3 regions of the Dickeya ananatis genome follow, and region 2 is predicted to be linked to each of the others. Evidence: predicted binding sites of a transcription regulator. Region 2 holds the regulator's gene; each other region holds the start of a gene.
What was found. The regulator Fur, encoded in region 2, represses iron uptake genes when iron is present. The targets are predictions, from matches to a motif close to ATAATAATGAGAACNACTATCAA.

Region 1 (6,745 bases), 910 kb from region 2:
CGCTCGGCAACGTGACCTTAGCGCTAATAAAGGCTCAAAAACTGTCTGAAGCCGAGGCCACTAAACGCGGTATGGCGGCACTGGAACGTGTCGGGCTGGCGGAACGCGCGCACCACTATCCTGCGCAGTTATCCGGTGGGCAACAGCAGCGGGTTGCCATCGCCCGGGCATTGGCTGTTGAACCCAGAATTATGTTCTTTGATGAAGCCACTTCCGCACTCGACCCTGAGCTAGTCGGCGAAGTAATGGAAGTCATGCGCAGTCTGGCACGTGATGGCATGACGATGGTGGTGGTAACCCACGAAATGGGCTTCGCACGCAAAACGGCTGATCGTGTGGTGTTTATGGATCAAGGCATAATCGCCGAGCAAGGCTCACCCGAACAAATTTTCGTGCATCCGCAAAATCCACGGACTCAACAGTTTTTATCCCGCGTACTTGAACATTAACAGGAGGCGCCATGTCGATTCACTTTCCGCTGCAGGCAGATGGCTTACTGGATGCGCCGCACACCGCACCGCGTTTTAAATCTGTTGCCGGTAGCGGTACGGAATACTTACCTGTCGGAACACCGGTGTTGAGCAGTGAAACGGTGTTCTCTCCGTTGATGTTGATGAAGCAGTCCGCACTGGAGAACAACTTGCGCCAGTTGGCGACTTTCTGCCGCGAGCAGGGCGTTATGCTGGCAGCCCACGGTAAGACATCCATGTCTGCGACTGTTTTGCGCCGGGCGATTACCGAAGGTGGCGCGTGGGGCATTAGCGCTGCGACGCCTGCGCAAGTGCGTGCACTGCGTCACTTCGGCATTCGTAACGTTTTTCTCGCTAATCAATTGGTTGACCCTGCAGGTATCCGCTGGATAGCGCAATGGCAACAACAGCACCCCGATCATGGTTTTCTCTGCTACGTCGATTCACTGCACGGAGTAAAGCTGCTGGAACAGCACCTTGGTCATAGCCGTATCTCGGTGTTGCTGGAGATGTCAGTCAGCGGCGGTCGCACCGGTTGTCGATCACTCCAGGACGCAGTGATGATTGCCGATGCCATCGCGGCAAGCCCATCGTTGCAGTTGGTTGGTGTATCGGGGTATGAAGGGGCATTGGGTGCCGGACGGGATGCTCACGGTATCGCACGAGTGAAAGACTATTGCGACATGTTGATCGCCACCGCGACACAACTGGCGGAGAAGCACTTATTCAGCAGCGACAGTATTATTCTTAGCGCCGGTGGCGGGGCCTGGTTTGATGTGGTCACTGACTGTTTAACTAGCGCCCGCTTACCATTACCGGTTATCCCCTTGATCCGCTCCGGTGCCTACATGGCGCATGACAACGGTCTCTATGCACGTATCGCGCCATTCGCCCAGCCCGGTAGCCACTATCATTTCACTGCCGCACTGGAAATCTGGGGACGCGTGTTATCGCGTCCGGAGCCTGGACTGGCATTTCTCGATTTTGGACGGCGTGATGTGCCATTCGATCAAGATTTACCTATTCCGTTATGGATCCGCCAGGCAAACGGTAGTGCCCCCCGCACGGCGACACAATTGCGCATCACGGAAGTGAACGATCAGCACGCGTACCTTAGTCTGCCAGACGCAGAACGGTTACAACCTGGAGACTGGGTGGGATGCGGCATTTCCCATCCTTGTACGGCATTTGATAAATGGCGCTACCTGCCATTGGTGGATGATCATTATTGTGTAACCGATTCACTGGAAACCGTATTTTAAGACGCTAACCTCGGCCCCACGGATGGGTTATACCATTATGACGGTTGAAAACGACTGAACGACAAACACCACGTCGATAAGACCTTAAACACAACAGGTGTTATAGCGTATTTGATTTGACGTGGTAGGAGGAGAGTCTGGTAAGAGCATCGCAAGGGGAATGGGTAAAAAAGGAACGGGTAATAGAAATACTATTACCCGACTCATATCAGGCAGATGGGGTTACCGAGGCCGCCATTTTTTTCAAATCCTGATCAATAAAGAACAAGCCACCTTCCTGTGCATTCACCATACCCAGCTTGTCGAGAATGGACTTGAATAGTTTTTCTTCTTCGTGCTGTTCCGCCACATACCACTGCAGGAAATTAAAGGTGGAATAGTCCTGCAACGTCATAGCGGCATGAGCCAGTTCATTGATTTTTTGGGTAATCAACTGCTCGTGCTCATAGGTCAGTTTGAAGACATCCTGCAACGAATCAAACTCGATCGGCGGTGCGGCAATCGCGCCCAATTGCGGCATGCTGCCGGTGTCGTTCAGATAATCGAACAGGCGTTGCATATGATCCATCTCTTCACGGGAATGTGATTTCAGGAAAACTGACGCACCTTCAAAACCTTTATCGCCACACCAGGCGCTCATCTGCAGATATAAATTGGCGGAGTAAAATTCAAGATTAAGCTGTTCATTCAGCTTCTGAATCATTTCTTTCTTTAACATGGCCGTTCCTTATTTTACTGGCAGGTGACTGATTTTCATATTATGCCTGTAAAGGGTGGGATTTAAAACATTCCATTAACACAAAATTGAAATAAATTCCTTATAACTTCAATGTATTATCATTTAGTTATGAGAATAATTTTCATTATTCCGTATGATTAGAGAATGGCTTTGATAATTATTTTCATTGCCTGATTTCATTAAACACTCTGGTCTTATTAAAAATCTGGGGTTATTAAAAATCCGGGTTTATTAAAAATAAAGTCAGTATGCTTGTCTGCATAATATGCCCGACACAAGCATATTCCCCTTCACCTGCCGGTGCACTCATGCCGGAGACAATGTCGCCAGAACACTAACCAGCCCAACCACCAGAACAGACAACGACAGTTCTGCAATCGTCAACCGAAAAAAATAACCGTAAGCAGCATGCCCAGCAAGCTGAAAGCGCGGCACTACCCAGTAGCGATTGAACAACGCCAACAGCACCATAGCGGCGACCAGCAAAACCTTCACCGTCAGCAAAATGCTATACACCCCGAACGGTGGCAGCGGCCAGCCGAGAATCAATCGAGCATTCATCAGACCGGTCAGAATTGCCAGCGCAACGGCCAAATGACCGAAACGAGAAAAGCGCATCATCGTCAGGATGGCATCCTCGCGTGCCGACACCCGCTGCGCATCCCGCAATACTGGCAGTAAAGGCACAAGCCCGCCGCCCCAAAATGTTACCGACAGCAAGTGCACCGTCTGGCTCAGGCCATGCACTATCCCGGGCCATCCTTCCAGCATCGCTGCGTGACCTACCCACGCCATGCCACAGAGCTGGGCTACGCCAGACACCAGCATGCCCGTGAGCCACCCACCGCTGCGCCAGAACACCATCGCGCACGTGATTAACGCCAGCACCGGCTGCCAGACCCACAACATTCCGAAACGGGTACCCAGTACGGCATACCAGGTACTCACATCACCGATATTACGCCAGTCACCGCTCATTAATCCGGTCTGAGCCGCCAGAATGCCAACAGCGGTCAACATGGCTACAGCGCTGCCGATCACCATCACACCATACATCCTCGACGCCAACTGCGCCCGATAGGTACGGGGTGACAGTAACCGACAATAACAGGCTGTCCCCACCAGCAACATGAGGCTGGAAAAATGTCCGATACGCAATCCAGCGTATACCGCCTCCAGCAGCATCAGCCAATCACTGCCGTATTATTTGACGTCAAAACGATAGCTTCCCTGCGTTTTATGACCATCGACAGACAACACATGCCAGGAAACCTGATAGCTACCCCTGGTTAACGGCTTTTCAATCGGTACCACCATTACATTATGATGATCATTTTCTACCGTCACCTTGCCTATCGACACAGCCTGCCCCGCTAGCGTCAATTCCACACCACTAAACGCAGGCTCGATATCTTCTGAAAACAGCAGCGTCAGAGAAGACGGTGCTGTTTGTGCCGCAATCACCGTGTCTGCCGCCGGAGTCTGACTTTTGAGATGGGCATGCGCCAGTGCAGCCTGAGAGATAAGCAGGCTTCCCATGAACAGTACTGCCTTCATCGCCGGAAAAAATGTACGCTTCAACATGGTCTTACCCTTTCTAATAGTTTCCTGTTACGTTCAGTTAACGCAAAACCACGGCAAGGATACGAGCCACCCACTGCCTTGTCGAGGGTCTGGAGAGTAACAGAATTTGCCAATTCCGCACTTCTGCTTTACTTTTGTGGCGCAACACAGAGGAGGCAATCATGGGATACAATCTGGCCGACCTGCCCTATGAAGAAATGGAAAAGGTCAATGTGGATTTGGCGGCATCCGGCGTGGCGTTTCGCGAACGCTATAATATGCCGGTGATCATGGATGAAATCGAACAGCAACAACCCGCACATCTGCGTCTCTATTTTCGCGAAAGGGTCAGTTACTACCGGGGAATCTCCCACCAGTTCTCCACCTTACCGTATGACCCAAACAGTAAATAACGGCTCCGTTCATCAGTACACGTTCACCACGACGCTATCCAATACCAACGGATAGCGCCTGATTACCCACCCTATACCGATTTTCGCCGTCGCTTCTCTATTCGGCTCGCCCTTGTCTGCTCAATTCTTCGCTGTCGTTCTACTGGCCAAAAAAGCACTTTTTCACTTGCATCTCTTCACAAACAGGAGGTTAATAAACAGGCATACCAACCTTTTACCAAGCGAGGCACAAGATGAGTAAAGGAATGGACAGCAAGAAAAACGCCAAGAAAAAACCGCTGAAAACCGCCGCGCAAAAACGGGCGGAAAAGCGGGCTAAACGGGCGCAACCGCAGCCTGAAACCAACTGAAACTAACTACGTTGCCTAGGTTTGGCTGCTCGCCGAACGCTGCATTATTCAGGTAACATCCGCGTCAGGCAACATTCTGCGATCACCCTCTGCCTCCTGACACCCGGTGATCGCAGTTCCAGTTCTCTCCTGGCCGCTCGTTTTTCTCCGTCGCTACACCGATCTGGAGTGCTACCCCTGCAGTGACTGGCCTTCAAGCACCATTACCTTCAAGCACCAGTAACAGGAAGGTAAATTCTTGGGCAATGTCTTCAAACTGGGCCAAGCGACCAGATTTACCACCATGACCAGCCCCCATATCGGTGTGTAACAACAACAGATGCTCGTCGGTTTTCAGTTCACGCAGTTTCGCTACCCATTTGGCCGGTTCCCAATACTGAACTTGTGAGTCGTGCAGGCCAGTCGTCACCAGCAAGTGGGGATAACTCTGCGCCGAGACTCGGTCATAAGGACTATATTGCTTGATGTACTGGTAATCAGCCGCGTTATTCGGATTGCCCCATTCATCATATTCGCCAGTAGTAAGCGGAATGGACTCATCCAACATGGTCGTGAGAACATCGACAAACGGCACCTGCGCCACCACCCCATAAAACAGTGAAGGTGCCATGTTTATGACGGCCCCCATCAGTAACCCACCGGCGCTGCCCCCCATCGCGAAGGTTTTTTTCGGGTCTCCATAACCTTGAGCCAGCAACGCCTGCGTGACATCGATGAAATCGGTAAAGGTATTCATCTTGTTGAATAGCCGTCCCTGATCGTGCCATTGCTGCCCCAATTCTCCCCCGCCGCGAATATGCGCCAGCGCATACACGAAGCCGCGATCCAGCAAGCTTAAACGACTGCTACTGAACTCTGGATCCATACTGCTGCCATAAGCACCATAGCCGTAAACCAGCAATGGACTTTGCGCCAGTTGGCAGTCTTTGTGATACACCAACGATACCGGTACCGATTCACCATCACGGGCGGTTATCCAGACTCGTTCGCTGCGGTAATTGTCGGCATCAAAATTTTTTACCGCGGATTGTTTGAGTACCACCTGCACATCGGTTGCCATATCCAGTTCATAGATGGTCATCGGCGTGGTCATTGAAGAGTAACCGTACCGCAGTTGTGTGCTCTCGGGCGTTGGGTTATAACTCAGCCAGCTCACGTAGGCTGGGTCATTAAACGCAATCTGGCGAGAAGCTGCCGTCTGCCAGTGAATATAGCGAATCTGGGTCAACCCACGTTCACGTTCTTCAACTACGTACCAGCCATCAAACAGTGCAAACCCTTCCAGCACACAGTCAGTACGTGGGCTGATCAATGGCTGCCATGTGGATTCGCTGGCATCATGCGCACGATAAAAGCCGAAGGTTTTGCCGTCTTTGTTGGAACGAACGTAAAAATCATCACGAAAATGGTCAATCACATACTCGTGGTCCGCCCGTCGTGGTAAAAACACCTGCGGTTTTGCCTGTGGGTCAGTCGCATCCAGCAACAGAATTTCAGTACTGGTAGTACTATCCAGATAGAGCAAGATATAGCGCTCGGAGGTAGTTTTATCCAGGCTGAGATAAAATGTGTCATCTGTTTCTTCATACACCAGCTCATCCTGCTGCGGATCATCCCCCAGACGATGGCGATACACCTGATAAGGCAGCAACGTCTGCGGATGTTTACGCACATAATAGAGGGTGTGGGAGTCTGCCGCCCATTCACTACCGGCGGACACATTATCCAGCCGATCATCCAGCCACTCACCGGTGGTCAGATCCTGAAACGTCACCACATACTGCCGACGGGAGAGCAGATCTTCTGCCACACTCATCAGTCGATTATCCGGGCTCACCCCCAATGCGCCAAGGCTATAGAACTCGCTGCCAGCCGCCCGTTGATTGCCATCCAGCAAGACCTGCCAGGTATCGGGCCCCGTTTCCTGCTCAGCCTGACGCTGATAGAT
Region 2 (6,745 bases):
AGCGATATCTTCCGCGTTGCCATTCAACAGGTTAATGTTTCCTTCCGGAATATCAACGTGATTGAAAAAATTCTGGTACATAAAGGTGCGGTAGCTTTCCGGGTGGTCCGCCGGTAGCCCGACGTATTCATCCATGTTGAAGGTAACAACATGCTTAAAGCTGACCTGACCTGCTTTGTATAGCGCAATCAGCGCTTTGTAGGCTTCCAGCGGCGAGCTGCCGGTTGGCAGACCGAGCACGAACGGGCGTTCCGCCGTTGGGTTGAAAGCATTGATGCGCTCGACAATATAGCGGGCGGCCCATTTGCCAACCTCGGCGGGGGTCGTTAGTGGAATCAGTCTCATGGTGCTCTCCTCTGGCAATCGGTTAGCTATCATCGGGTAGTCGCAGCCAGATAGATTGGCTGCCAGGTACTATGCCGATGCTATGTGTAGGTGTTTATCTGGGGGCTAGTGTAGCGTGTTTTTTTTAGTCTTGAAATAAGTTGTGTTAATGAGGCGCCATAAACTTTTAATATGTGCGTTTGTGGTGATTATTATCACATAATCACTGTTATTAATTTGTGTGGCGAATTATTTTTTTGGCACTCTGGTCAGGCCCACATGGCTGGCGGGTGATTTGGTAACAAGGCTGACAGACAATTTATTGCCCGTAAGGGAAAGAGAGGGGAAGGTGAGTACACTCGGTTATTTACAAAAAGTAGGCCGTGCGTTGATGGTGCCGGTCGCTACATTGCCCGCAGCCGCCATCCTGATGGGGGTGGGGTACTGGATAGACCCGGTTGGCTGGGGGAGTGAAAGCGCGCTGGCAGCGTTGTTGATCAAGTCTGGTGCGGCGATTATCGAGCATATGGCGGTGCTGTTTGCTGTCGGTGTCGCCTACGGTATGTCTAAGGATAAAGACGGTGCGGCGGCGCTGTCCGGGTTTGTCGGTTATCTGGTGTTGACTACACTATGCTCGCCTGCGGCGGTATCGATGATTCAGCATATCCCGCTGGCAGAGGTGCCAAAGGCATTCAGCAAGATTGAAAACCAATTCATCGGTATCCTGGTCGGCGTGATTTCCGCCGAGTTGTATAACCGCTACAGCCAGGTTGAATTGCCCAAAGCACTCTCTTTCTTCAATGGTCGCCGACTGGTTCCGATTCTGGTATCGGTGCTGATGATTGTGGTGGCGTTTGTGCTGATGTACGTCTGGCCGGTGATTTATAACGCGCTGGTTTCCTTTGGCGAACATATCCAGCAGATGGGGTCGGTGGGTGCGGGTATTTATGCCTTCTTTAACCGCCTGTTGATTCCGGTCGGGTTGCATCATGCACTGAATTCAGTGTTCTGGTTTGATGTGGCGGGCATTAACGATATCCCCAACTTCCTGAGCGGGCAGCAGGCGATTGATGCTGGCAAAGCGATCCCGGGCATTACCGGGCGTTATCAGGCCGGTTTCTTCCCGATCATGATGTTTGGTTTGCCGGGCGCGGCACTGGCGATTTATCACTGTGCGCGTCCTGAAAACCGCAGCCGGGTGGCGGGCATTATGGTGGCGGCGGCGTTTGCAGCCTTCTTCACCGGTATTACTGAACCACTGGAATTCTCCTTCATGTTTGTTGCGCCGGTGCTGTATGTGCTGCACGCGGTGTTGACCGGGATTTCAGTATTCATCGCTGCCAGCATGCACTGGATTGCCGGTTTTGGTTTCAGTGCTGGTTTGGTGGACCTGGTGCTTTCTACACGTAACCCGCTGGCGACACATTGGTACATGTTGCTGCTCCAGGGTGTGGTGTTCTTCGCCATTTATTATGTGGTGTTCCGCTTTACCATCACCCGGTTTAACTTGATGACGCCGGGACGTGAAGCGGTTGCGACCCAGCCCTCAACGGAGGGGACTACCGCTCCTGCGGGTAATACCCAATCGGTGGCGAAAGGGTATTTGCAGGCCATCGGCGGTAAAGACAATCTGACCGGCATCGACGCTTGTATCACTCGCTTGCGCCTGAGCGTGAAGGATTCGAGCCTGGTGGATGAATCGGCGGCACGTCAGTTAGGGGCTGCGGGTGTGATTCGTCTTAACAAGCAAAGCGTGCAGATTGTGGTTGGCACCCAGGCGGAGAATATCGCCGCCGCCTTGCGTGAGGTTTCACAGGAATAATTCGGCTGGCGTCATCATCGCCGTCTGATATCGGTAAACGGAGCGTGCCTGCAAGCGCGCTCCGTTTTTTTATCTTGAATTTTCATGAAACAAACGGTTGTTTCCCGGCGTGGCTTGTTGGATCATTAGTGGTTAAGGGTTGTTTTTTCGCATTTGAGGAACCAAGCATGAGTGAGGCTGAAGCCCGCCCAACCAACTTTATTCGTCAGATCATCGATGAAGATCTGGCTACCGGTAAACACGATCATATCCAGACGCGTTTTCCTCCAGAGCCGAACGGCTATCTTCATATCGGCCACGCTAAATCCATCTGCCTGAACTTCGGTATCGCTGAAGATTACCACGGCAAGTGCAACCTGCGCTTTGATGATACCAACCCGGTAAAAGAAGATATCGAGTATGTTGAGTCCATCAAACATGACGTGCAGTGGCTGGGTTTTTCCTGGAGCGGTAATGTTCGCTATTCGTCGGATTATTTTGATCAGTTGCACATGTATGCCGTTGAGCTGATCAATAAAGGGTTGGCGTATGTCGATGAGCTGACGCCGGAACAGATTCGTGAATATCGCGGCACGCTGACTTCTCCAGGCAAAAATAGCCCGTACCGTGATCGCCGTGTTGACGAGAACCTGGCGCTGTTTGAAAAAATGCGCAATGGCGGTTTCGCCGAAGGTGCTGCTTGTCTGCGTGCTAAAATCGACATGGCATCACCGTTTATCGTGATGCGCGACCCGGTGCTGTATCGCATCAAATTCGCCGAGCATCATCAGACCGGCAATAAGTGGTGCATCTACCCGATGTATGACTTCACCCACTGCATTTCCGATGCGCTGGAAGGTATTACACACTCGCTGTGTACGCTGGAGTTTCAGGATAACCGCCGCCTGTATGACTGGGTGCTGGATAACATCAGCATTCCTGCCCATCCGCGTCAGTACGAGTTTTCCCGCCTGAACCTGGAATACGCGGTCATGTCCAAGCGGAAACTGAACCAACTGGTAAGTGAGAAGATCGTCGAAGGCTGGAACGATCCGCGTATGCCGACCATCTCTGGTTTACGTCGTCGTGGCTATACTGCTGCTTCTATTCGTGAATTCTGCCGCCGCATTGGCGTGACCAAGCAGGATAACACCGTAGAAATGGCGGCACTCGAGTCGTGCATTCGTGATGATCTCAACGAGAATGCACCACGTGCGATGGCCGTACTGGATCCGGTGAAAGTGGTGATTGAGAACCTGCCTGAAGGCCATGAAGAGTGGCTGAGCATGCCCAACCATCCGAATAAGCCGGAGATGGGGACACGACAGGTTGCCTTCAGTCGTGAAGTGTATATCGATCGCGCTGATTTCCGTGAAGAAGCCAATAAGCAGTACAAACGTTTGGTGCTGGGCAAAGAAGTCCGTCTGCGCAATGCGTATGTCATTAAGGCTGAACGTATTGATAAAGACGAGCAGGGTGTGATCACCACGATTTACTGCAGCTGTGATACGGAAACCCTGAGCAAGGATCCGGCTGACGGCCGTAAAGTGAAAGGCGTGATCCACTGGGTATCTGCCGCTCACGCGCTGCCAGCGCAGTTCCGCCTGTATGACCGTCTGTTTAGCGTGGCTAACCCTGGCGGAGCAGAGGATTTTCTCTCCACCATCAATCCTGATTCACTGAGTATTGCTCAGGGCTTTGTCGAAGCCAGCTTGGGTAATGCCGAGGTCGAAAAAGCCTATCAGTTTGAGCGTGAAGGGTATTTTTGTGCGGATCGCGTATATTCCCGTTCTGATCATCTGGTATTCAATCGGACGGTGGGTTTGCGTGACAGTTGGGCGGGTTAATCACCGCCTGATGGTGGGGTACAAGATAAAAATAAAACCGCCTCGGCGGTTTTATTTTTGCTCAGAATAAAGAGAAGGCTCAATCAGCGTTCGTCGTGCGCGTTGTCGTCTTCACGGCAGTCGCCGCTACTGCAATGGCCGTACAGATACAAACTGTGGTTGGTGAGCTTGATGCCATGCTTCTCGGAGATTTCACGCTGGCGTGCTTCGATAGACTCATCGCTGAATTCAATCACCCGACCGCAATCCAGACAGATCAAATGATCATGGTGGTGCTGTTGGGTGAGTTCGAAAACGGATTTGCCACCTTCGAAGTTGTGGCGGGTGACAATGCCTGCATCGTCAAACTGGTTAAGCACACGGTAGACAGTGGCCAAACCAATCTCTTCCCCCATATCAATCAGCTTCTTGTATAAGTCTTCCGCGCTGACGTGGTGGCATTGAGGATCCTGAAGGACTTCCAGAATTTTCAGTCGTGGAAGTGTGACTTTCAGGCCGGCCTTCTTTAATGCGGTGTTGTTGTCAGTCATGCGGATTTAGTCCTGTTACGTGCTTTATCTGGGAGGCTATTAGCCTAGTATCATCGGTCGGCGTAAAAAAGGTCATGTGTCTCAATTATAGAACCGCACCATCGAAATGAAAACTACGGAACTTTTACAATATGGTTCAGGTTAACGTACTGTATTCAGAGTAGTTATCGATAAGGAACAAATTGTATGCCAGGATTTATCATTAAACATAATCCGGCTGAGCGGATGACATTGTACCTTGTCAGGATGAAAAGTTAAAAAAATGTATCACTGATTGCGATAGGTTTTATCTATCTATGGCTCTCATTATCGATTTAGCCATCGATTTATCTGTCGATATTTACCTATCGATGGTGATATGGCCCCGAATACATGGGCACCAGCGGTGCGTCAGGGCCACGGGTGAATCAGGCCAGTAAGGCTTTCAAATTCAGCTCTTCGCTGATTTGCTTGACCCAGTTGGAGACGCGTTCGCTGGTCAGTTCCGGCTGGCGGTCTTCATCAATAGCCAGGCCGATAAAGTGATCGTCATCCGCCAGGCCTTTTGAGGCTTCGAAGTAGTAACCTTCGGTCGGCCAGTGACCGACGATGTTTGCACCGCGTGGTTCGATGATGTCGCGAATGGTGCCCATGGCATCACAGAAGTACTCTGCGTAATCTTCCTGATCACCGCAACCAAAGATGGCTACGAGTTTGCCAGAAAAATCAATCTCTTCCAGTGTTGGGAAGAAGTCATCCCAGTCACACTGTGCTTCGCCGTAATACCAGGTCGGGATACCCAACAGCAGGATGTTAAAGCGCTCCAGATCCTCTTTGCTGCTTTTGGCAATGTCGTGCAGTTCGGCGACGTCGCTGCCCAGTTGTTGCTGGATAGTTTTAGCAATATTTTCCGTATTACCAGTATCACTGCCAAAAAAAATGCCTATGAGAGCCATAGATTAAATAACCTCTTGATTCCTAAGGGTATGGTGCTTGAGTCACCCACTATTTGCTAATAATAGCAGACACTGTCTGGCGGATAAACGTGTATCTGTGGCTGCCTGCAGTCGCGCTGTAAAAACAATTAGTTGATTCTTTTTTAATCGCTTTCTTAATGTTTTTTTAATTTTTTTTAAATACGATATTCTCACAGGTAACTGAAATTATGGGTAATTGGTTAACTATCTAATTTTTATTAGTTTTTTAAAAAACAGAAAAGACTAAATATTCTTATAGTTTTGACGATGACGAAACATGGTGCTTTATTGAATGTAAATGTGCAGCAATGTTTCTTACAAAACGAGAGACTTTCTCATTACATAAGTCAAAACAAGCCTTACCTCCTCGATCAATAGCTCGTTTATGGAGTCAATTATGCAATTCCTAAAAAATATTGCCATTCGCACTGCCATGTTATGGGTGCTTGGCAGCTTCTGTGTGTTATGGATTGCGGTCTCGCTCTACACCATGTACTCGTTCAAAACCATGAACGAAACGTCTAAAACCAGTGCTTTGCTGGTTAATAATATGAATTTGGTTAATACCGGTAATGACCAGTATTTCCGTATGGTAACCCGACTGGCACGTGCGATTGATTATCGGCAGAGTGGCGATGATCAGAAGGCAGATGAACAGCAAAAATCATCACAGGCTGCGTTAGATCTACTGAAATCTAACCTGGAAGCCTTCAAAAAGATTGATCATGCCGGCATGTCGCCGGAGCTGGTGGACGCGGTAACCCGTGACTGGAGCAACCTGATTACCCAAGGGGTTGAGCCAATGTTCCAGCGTGCGGTGGACAAAAAATTCGATGAGTACGACAAGTATGCCAAAGACATCGTGCCCGCCTTCAGTCGCCAGTTCAATGTCTCGTTCACCAACTTCAACAAAGCCGGGTCAACGATGTTCGTCGATGCAGGTGACCGGTTAGAAAGCATTACCGCTGTCGGACAGAATATTTTGCTGGCAGGGCTGGTAGCCGGTTTGTTGATGCTGTTTATGACTGATCGCTATCTGGTGGCCTGTCTGGTGCGCCCGCTCAATGATCTGCGTGATCATTTCCAGGTGATTGCGGCTGGCCGTCTTGGCAAACCGATTCTGGATTTTGGTAACAACTGCGTAGGTAAACTGTTCCCGCTGTTGCGCGATATGCAAACTAGCCTGGCGAACACCGTGAGTACGATTCGAAGCAGTGCGGATTCCATTTATCAGGGCGTGTCGGAAATCGCATCCGGCAACAACGACCTGGCAGCCCGTACCGAGTC
Region 3 (6,745 bases), 910 kb from region 2:
CCGCGCTCCAGAATTTCCCGGCTGACTTCATCGCTCATACCGCCGTTAAACAGGCGATGGCGGAAGCGGTAGCGCTGCAGTGAAAAAAAACCCTTGTAGAGCGTTTCACGTGCAATAATTTCTACATCATCTTTGGCAAAAGTACCGGGATGTGTATCTGAGGACGCCATAAACTCAACTCCTGTGGACAACACGGCGGGTCAGCCATTTTTGTGTGGCGAAAACGTGGACAGGCGCTCACCGTTTTGTGCAATATTCATCGTGCAATCGTGCCAACCCGATACGGATAATCAGGTGCGGAAAGTCTACCAGCAAGAATGGGGCGTTCCAGGTCTTGGCGCAATGTCTTTGCGCCCCCTGAAACGGCAATCCTGCCGGGGCAGTCTATGACACGCTGCCGGGCATTGTGCCCAAACCCAAACTGCTAAGTAAAATAGGCTTTTGGGATAACCGCAAGGAAAAGATGGCACATTCAGCCACCTAATTCGATTAGCCGATTCTGATAGAATCGGCAGGTATATCGTCTCAAGATGGCGCAACCAAAAAACTTTGCTGCACAACAAGGAATGCAAATGAAGAAACAGCTACCACTTCTCATCAGTCTGGGTCTGGTTGGCTTTAGTGCCGCAAGCCAGGCCGAAGACCTGTTACAGGTTTATCAGCAGGCTAAAACAACCAATCCGGATTTACGCAGCGCTGCCGCCAACCGAGACGCGGCTTTCGAGAAAATTAATGAAGCTCGTTCGTCCTTGCTGCCCCAGTTGGGTTTAGGTGCGGACTACACCTACAGCAGCGGATATCGCGACCGCAGAGACATCAATAGCAATGTGACCAGCGGGTCGCTGCAGTTAACCCAGTCCATCTTCAATATGTCGCTGTGGCGTGCACTGACCCTGCAGGAAAAACAAGCCGGAATTCAGGATGTGAGCTACCAGACGTCCCAGCAAACCTTGCTGCTCAATACCGCGACCGCCTACTTCAACGTATTGCGCGCCATTGATTCCCTGTCTTACGTTAGCGCCCAGAAACAGGCTATCTACCGCGAACTGGACCAGACCACGCAGCGTTTCAATGTCGGCCTGGTTGCCATCACCGACGTACAAAACGCCCGCGCTCAATACGACAGCGTACTGGCGAGCGAAGTGACCGCACGCAACAATCTGGATAACGCGATGGAAACCCTGCGTCAGGTGACCGGGCAGTTCTATCCGCAGCTCGCCGGGCTGAATATCGATCGTTTCGCCCCGCAACAGCCTGGTGCCGTCAATGGCCTGCTGAAAGAAGCGGAAAACCGCAACCTCAGCTTGTTGTCTGCCCGCTTGAGCCAGGACCTGGCCCGCGAGCAGATCCGCTCTGCGGAAAGCGGCCACCTGCCTACGCTTAGCCTGACCGCCTCCACCGGCGTCACCAATACCAACTATTCCGGTTCTCATGCGGTTGGAAGTAACTTCACCGACACCTATGTGGGACAGAATCAGGTTGGCCTGAGCTTCTCGTTGCCGATTTACAGCGGCGGCGGCACCTCATCCAAAGTAAAACAGGCGCAATACAGTTTTGTGGCGTCCAGTGAGAGCATGGAAAGCGCACACCGTTCGGTCATCCAGACGCTGCGTTCCGCCTATAACAATATTTCCGCTTCGATCAGTAGCGTCAACGCCTACAAACAGGCGGTGGTATCAGCGCAAAGCTCGTTGGATGCCATGGAAGCCGGTTATCAGGTGGGTACCCGTACCATCGTTGATGTGTTGAGCGCCACCAGTACCCTGTACAGCGCTAAACAGCAGTTGTCCGGTGCACGTTATGATTACCTGGTCAATCAGCTGAACCTCAAGCAAGCGCTCGGTACGTTAAATGAAGACGACCTGCGCACACTGAACGCGATGTTGGGCAAACCGGTCTCCACCTCAGCGAACGTCAGCGAAGACATTCCGCCTGCAGTTTCCACACCGGTCGCCGCTAAAACCACCACCAAAGCCAGACCGTAATCACATCACCAGGGGAACCAGAACGGTTCCCCTTGTTTTTATCACTTGTTTTATATCGTTTATTTTATATCGATTGTTTTATATCGTTCGCTTTACCTCTTTCAGGCGCACACGCCGGTTGCTTACCCGCCGTCGATGCTTTACAAGCCATTCCCCCTTCTCCTATGCTTAAGCGCGCCTTATACCTACATACTTATTATTAACATGATGGGCATGATGCCCTGTTTCCCTGGGATTAACCGATGAAAAGAACGTCAGACATTAACCACGCACGTTTTCGTAAACGCTGGGGTTACCGTATTGCTCCAATCGCACTGGCTGTCAGCGCCACGTTTATTCTCTCTGGTTGTGAGAAAGCTGACGAAACCGTTTCGCTCTACCAGAACGCGGATGATTGCTCACGCGCTAATCCGGCCATGAAGGACCAGTGCACGACCACCTATAACAATGCGTTGAAAGAGGCGGAAAGAACCGCGCCCAAATTCGCGACCCGTGAAGAATGCGTGGCAGCGTTCGGCGAAAGCCAGTGCACCCAGTCAAGTGCAGGGGCAACGACTGCCAGCGCAACGCCACAGCAAAGCGGCAGTTTCTGGATGCCGCTCATGGCGGGATTCATGATGGGTAAGCTGATGGGCGGCAATAATTTTGCCCAACAGCCGGTGTTCCGCCCGAATACTCCCAATAGCCCGGCCAACGGCAGCTATGTGGATGCCAGCGGTAAGAGTTACGGTTCCACCACCGGACGCACCATCACCGTTCCGAAAGACGCCATGACGCCCAAACCGACGTCCAGCATTACCACCACCCGTGGCGGCTTTGGCGATACCGTGAACCGACTCAACAACGCACCGGCGGCTAACATGACGGACAACCGGGATAAATCCAGTAGCACTGCTGGCTATGCTACAGGCACCGGTACACGCTCAAGTGGCAGCAGTGAAACCCCGATTCGCCGCTCCTTCGGGGGATAAGGTCGCCAGCCATGAAACGTATTGCGATTAACGAACGCCCGAACTGGCGGGAAAAAGCGGCCGAATATGGTTTTCAGTTCCATACCTTGTATGGCGAACCCTACTGGTGTGAAGACGCTTGCTACCAGTTTACGCTGGCGCAAATTGAAGAACTGGAAGAGACCACCGCCGAGCTAAACCAAATGTGTTTGCAGGTCGTCGATAAAGTGGTCAACAGCGAAGCACTGTTGACCAAATTCCGAATTCCCCGCCATACCTGGGACTTCGTGCGCAGTTCATGGCTATCGCGCCAGCCAGCGCTCTATGCGCGTCTCGATCTGGCTTACGACGGCAAAAGCCCCGCCCGGTTACTGGAAAACAATGCGGATACCCCGACGTCATTGTACGAATCCGCATTCTTTCAGTGGATCTGGCTGGAAGATCAGATCCGGGCCGGTCTGCTGCCGTCGCACGCGGATCAGTACAATAGCTTGCAGGAAAGACTGATCGAGCGTTTTGAATACCTGCGAACCCACCACGGTTTCGGTGCAATGTATTTCACCTGCTGCCGGGATACGGAGGAAGATCGGGGAACAGTGCAGTATTTGCAGGATTGTGCACAGGAAGCGGGTATTCCAAATCAATTCCTGTACATCGACGAGATAGGCTTAGGCGATCGTGGGCAATTTACCGATTTGCAGGACAACACCATCGGTAACCTGTTCAAACTCTATCCGTGGGAGTTCATGCTGCGCGAAACCTTCTCCACCAAACTGGCGGACGCGGGGGTACGCTGGCTGGAACCGGGCTGGAAAAGCGTGCTTTCCAACAAGGCGCTGTTGCCGATGTTATGGCACATGTTTCCTAACCATCCTAACCTGCTGCCAGCCTATTTCACCGAAGACAATCCACCGGCCATGAGTGACTACGTGGTCAAGCCGCTGTTTTCGCGCGAAGGTGCCAACATCCAGATTTACCGACAGGGTCAGCAAATCGCCGCCGTGGATGGCCCCTATGGTGAAGAAGGTTCCATCGTGCAGCAATTCCACCCACTACCGCGATTCAATGATAGCTATACGCTTATCGGCAGTTGGCTGGTAGGCGATACCCCTTGCGGTATCGGGCTTCGGGAAGACCGGGAGCTGATCACTCAGGATTTATCCCGCTTCTATCCGCATATCATTCTGGATTAACGCCAGAGCGCAGCTGCACAGCCACAGGTATCGCCATGACACGCGATACCTGTTTTCGACCGGTGACTCACCCTACCTGCACCGACATCATGCTGAGCGACCCCATCACAATGCCATCCGTCGGCGTCGATATCGGCTCCTGACCATTCCAGCTGCCCAGAACATACAGTAATGGCAGAAAATGATCCGGTGTCGGGTTAGACAGCGCGGCGTCATTGTGTTGCATGAAATTCACCAGTGGGTGTTCCGCCGCATCCCCCTGCCAGCGCAGGTTGCTGCGAACAAAATCGTTAAACGAGGTTGCCCAGCTATAAGGGGAACCGTCGCCGCTCCACTTAATCATCCGCAGGTTGTGCACCACGTTGCCGCTGGCGACGATCATAATGCCTTCATCACGCAACGCAGCCAGTTTACGGCCCAACTCATAATGGTAAGCAGGTGGCTTAGTACCATCGACGCTGAGCTGTACGACCGGGATATCCGCTTGCGGATACACCTTAATCAGTACCCCCCAAGTGCCGTGGTCCAACCCCCATTCCTGATGATCCGCGTAGACCGCAACCGGCGACAGGACTTCTTGTACCCGTTTAGCCACATCTGGGGCACCAGGTGCAGGGTAGCGAGTATCGAACAATGCCTGTGGGAAGCCACCGAAATCATGAATCGTTCGCGGCTGACTCATCGCCGTTACCGCCGTCACGCGGGTATACCAGTGTGCAGATACCGCGACTATTGCCTTCGGACGTGGCAGGGTTTCACCCAGTTTACGCCAGGCCTGTGTGTGTTCATTGTCTTCCAGCGCATTCATCGGGCTCCCGTGGCCCAGAAACAGTGCCGGCATCCGGGAAATGCTCATAACGATATCCTTAGTAACAGTGTGGGTAGCGAGTACCGATGGTGACTACTTTACCCCTCCTGTTTCGTCGATACAGTCGGATAACCATGATGATGATTGTCAATAAATTTGACGATTTAGCCGTATCACCGGAGAAAGACATAAAAAAACCCCGCCGATTGGCGGGGTTCTGAAAGAGTGAAGTTGACCGATAAGCCGGGTTCTGTCGTGGACAGTCATTCATCTAGGCCAGAGCTCGCGCGCTGGCTCAAGCAGCCTACCCGGGTTCAGTACGGGCCGTACCATGTGAACCCCTATTTGGCCTTGCTCCGGGTGGAGTTTACCGTGCCACGGACTGTTACCAGCCGCGCGGTGCGCTCTTACCGCACCCTTTCACCCTTACCTGATCCCGCTTGCGCGGGCCATCGGCGGTTTGCTCTCTGTTGCACTGGTCGTGGGTTTCCCCCCCAGGCGTTACCTGGCACCCTGCCCTATGGAGCCCGGACTTTCCTCCCCTCCGCCCGTCTCCCCCTAACGGAGGACGACGACGAAGCGGCGACTGTCTGGTCAACTTCGGCGCGGATAATAGGACAAATTGTCCTACTTGTCATCTTCCGATGCACCGTCACCGTTTTCTTGTTCCAGTCCATAACGGTAAAGCGCGTTCTTTTTCACACCGTGAATCTCTGCCGCCAGCGCCGCCGCTTTTTTCAGCGGCAATTCTGCCCGCAACAGTTGCAGAGTGCGCAACACCGCCGCAGGCAACGCGTCGTCGTCAGGCTGATGCCCTTCCACAATCAATACCATCTCACCTTTACGGCGGTTCTCGTCTTCCTGTACCCAAGCCAACAACTCCCCCACCGGCGCGCCGTACAGCGATTCCCAGGTTTTGGTCAGTTCCCGTGCCAGCACCACGTAGCGTTCCGCACCCCACACCTCAACCATATCCTGCAAACTATCCAGCAGCCGGTGGGTTGATTCGTAGAAAATCAGCGTGCGCGTTTCTTCCTGCAAATCACGCAATGTGTCTTTACGCGCTTTAGTTTTTGCTGGCAGGAAACCTTCATAACAAAAGCGGTCCGATGGCAAACCAGCAGCAGACAGCGCAGTGATAGCCGCACACGGCCCCGGCAACGGTACAACGCGAACGCCAGCCTCACGGCATCGCCGAACCAGATGGTAACCGGGGTCGTTAATCAACGGTGTACCCGCATCCGACACCAACGCGATACTCATGCCTTGCTGCAATCTGGCTAGCAATTGTTCTGCCTTTTGCTGCTCATTGTGATCATGGAGTGCGAACAGGCGCGCATTAATTGCGAAATGTTGTAACAATAAACCAGTATGCCGGGTATCTTCTGCTGCAATAAGATCAACCTGTTGCAGTACCGTCAACGCTCGCTGCGTGATATCCGCCAGATTGCCGATAGGCGTGGGAACAATGTACAGCGTGGAGGCGGAAATCTGAGCTTGTTGGTCTTGATTCATTGTTTCATCCGGTTTGCCGATTTAATATTGAGCATCGTTAAAACATCACTGGATACAGTATGCTTCCGTTAAATTCTGTCCGTACCCATGCAGGTCGTCTGGTTCCTGTCATGCTGGCGGCTCTGTTTCTCGCTGGCTGTCCCAGCCAGGCCCCACAAGGCACCGCGCCCCAACAACGCGTGGAGAGCAAAGCCGGCGCATCTTCCGACTACTACCTGCAGCAGATGCAGCAAAGTGGTGATGATAGCAAGGCTGACTGGCAATTACTTGCGATTCATGCCCTGATTCAGGAAG

Region 1: a site for Fur is predicted at 2,574-2,596, ahead of ftnA (non-heme ferritin). Genes of this name have one in related genera too.
Region 3: a site for Fur is predicted at 5,065-5,087, ahead of ygiD (4,5-DOPA-extradiol-dioxygenase). Genes of this name have one in related genera too.

What each region holds. Positions count from the first base shown of each region.
Region 1 is NZ_CP040816.1:2,002,083-2,008,827, forward strand. It holds gene FGI04_RS08725 (amino acid ABC transporter ATP-binding protein) at 1-449, shown strand, start outside; gene FGI04_RS08730 (alanine racemase) at 461-1,732, shown strand; gene ftnA (non-heme ferritin) at 1,941-2,450, opposite strand; gene copD (copper homeostasis membrane protein CopD) at 2,778-3,656, opposite strand; gene copC (copper homeostasis periplasmic binding protein CopC) at 3,675-4,055, opposite strand; gene FGI04_RS08750 (DNA polymerase III subunit theta) at 4,217-4,447, shown strand; gene FGI04_RS08755 (S9 family peptidase) at 4,991-6,745, opposite strand, start outside.
Region 2 is NZ_CP040816.1:2,915,998-2,922,742, reverse strand. It holds gene nagB (glucosamine-6-phosphate deaminase) at 1-345, opposite strand, end outside; gene nagE (N-acetylglucosamine-specific PTS transporter subunit IIBC) at 674-2,146, shown strand; gene glnS (glutamine--tRNA ligase) at 2,314-3,972, shown strand; gene fur (ferric iron uptake transcriptional regulator) at 4,056-4,502, opposite strand; gene fldA (flavodoxin FldA) at 4,910-5,437, opposite strand; gene FGI04_RS12835 (methyl-accepting chemotaxis protein) at 5,856-6,745, shown strand, end outside.
Region 3 is NZ_CP040816.1:3,824,873-3,831,617, forward strand. It holds gene nudF (ADP-ribose diphosphatase) at 1-170, opposite strand, end outside; gene tolC (outer membrane channel protein TolC) at 573-1,985, shown strand; gene FGI04_RS17005 (DUF1190 family protein) at 2,228-2,956, shown strand; gene FGI04_RS17010 (glutathionylspermidine synthase family protein) at 2,968-4,128, shown strand; gene ygiD (4,5-DOPA-extradiol-dioxygenase) at 4,196-4,984, opposite strand; RNA gene rnpB (RNase P RNA component class A) at 5,160-5,538, opposite strand; gene rsmI (16S rRNA (cytidine(1402)-2'-O)-methyltransferase) at 5,564-6,451, opposite strand; gene FGI04_RS17030 (penicillin-binding protein activator) at 6,511-6,745, shown strand, end outside.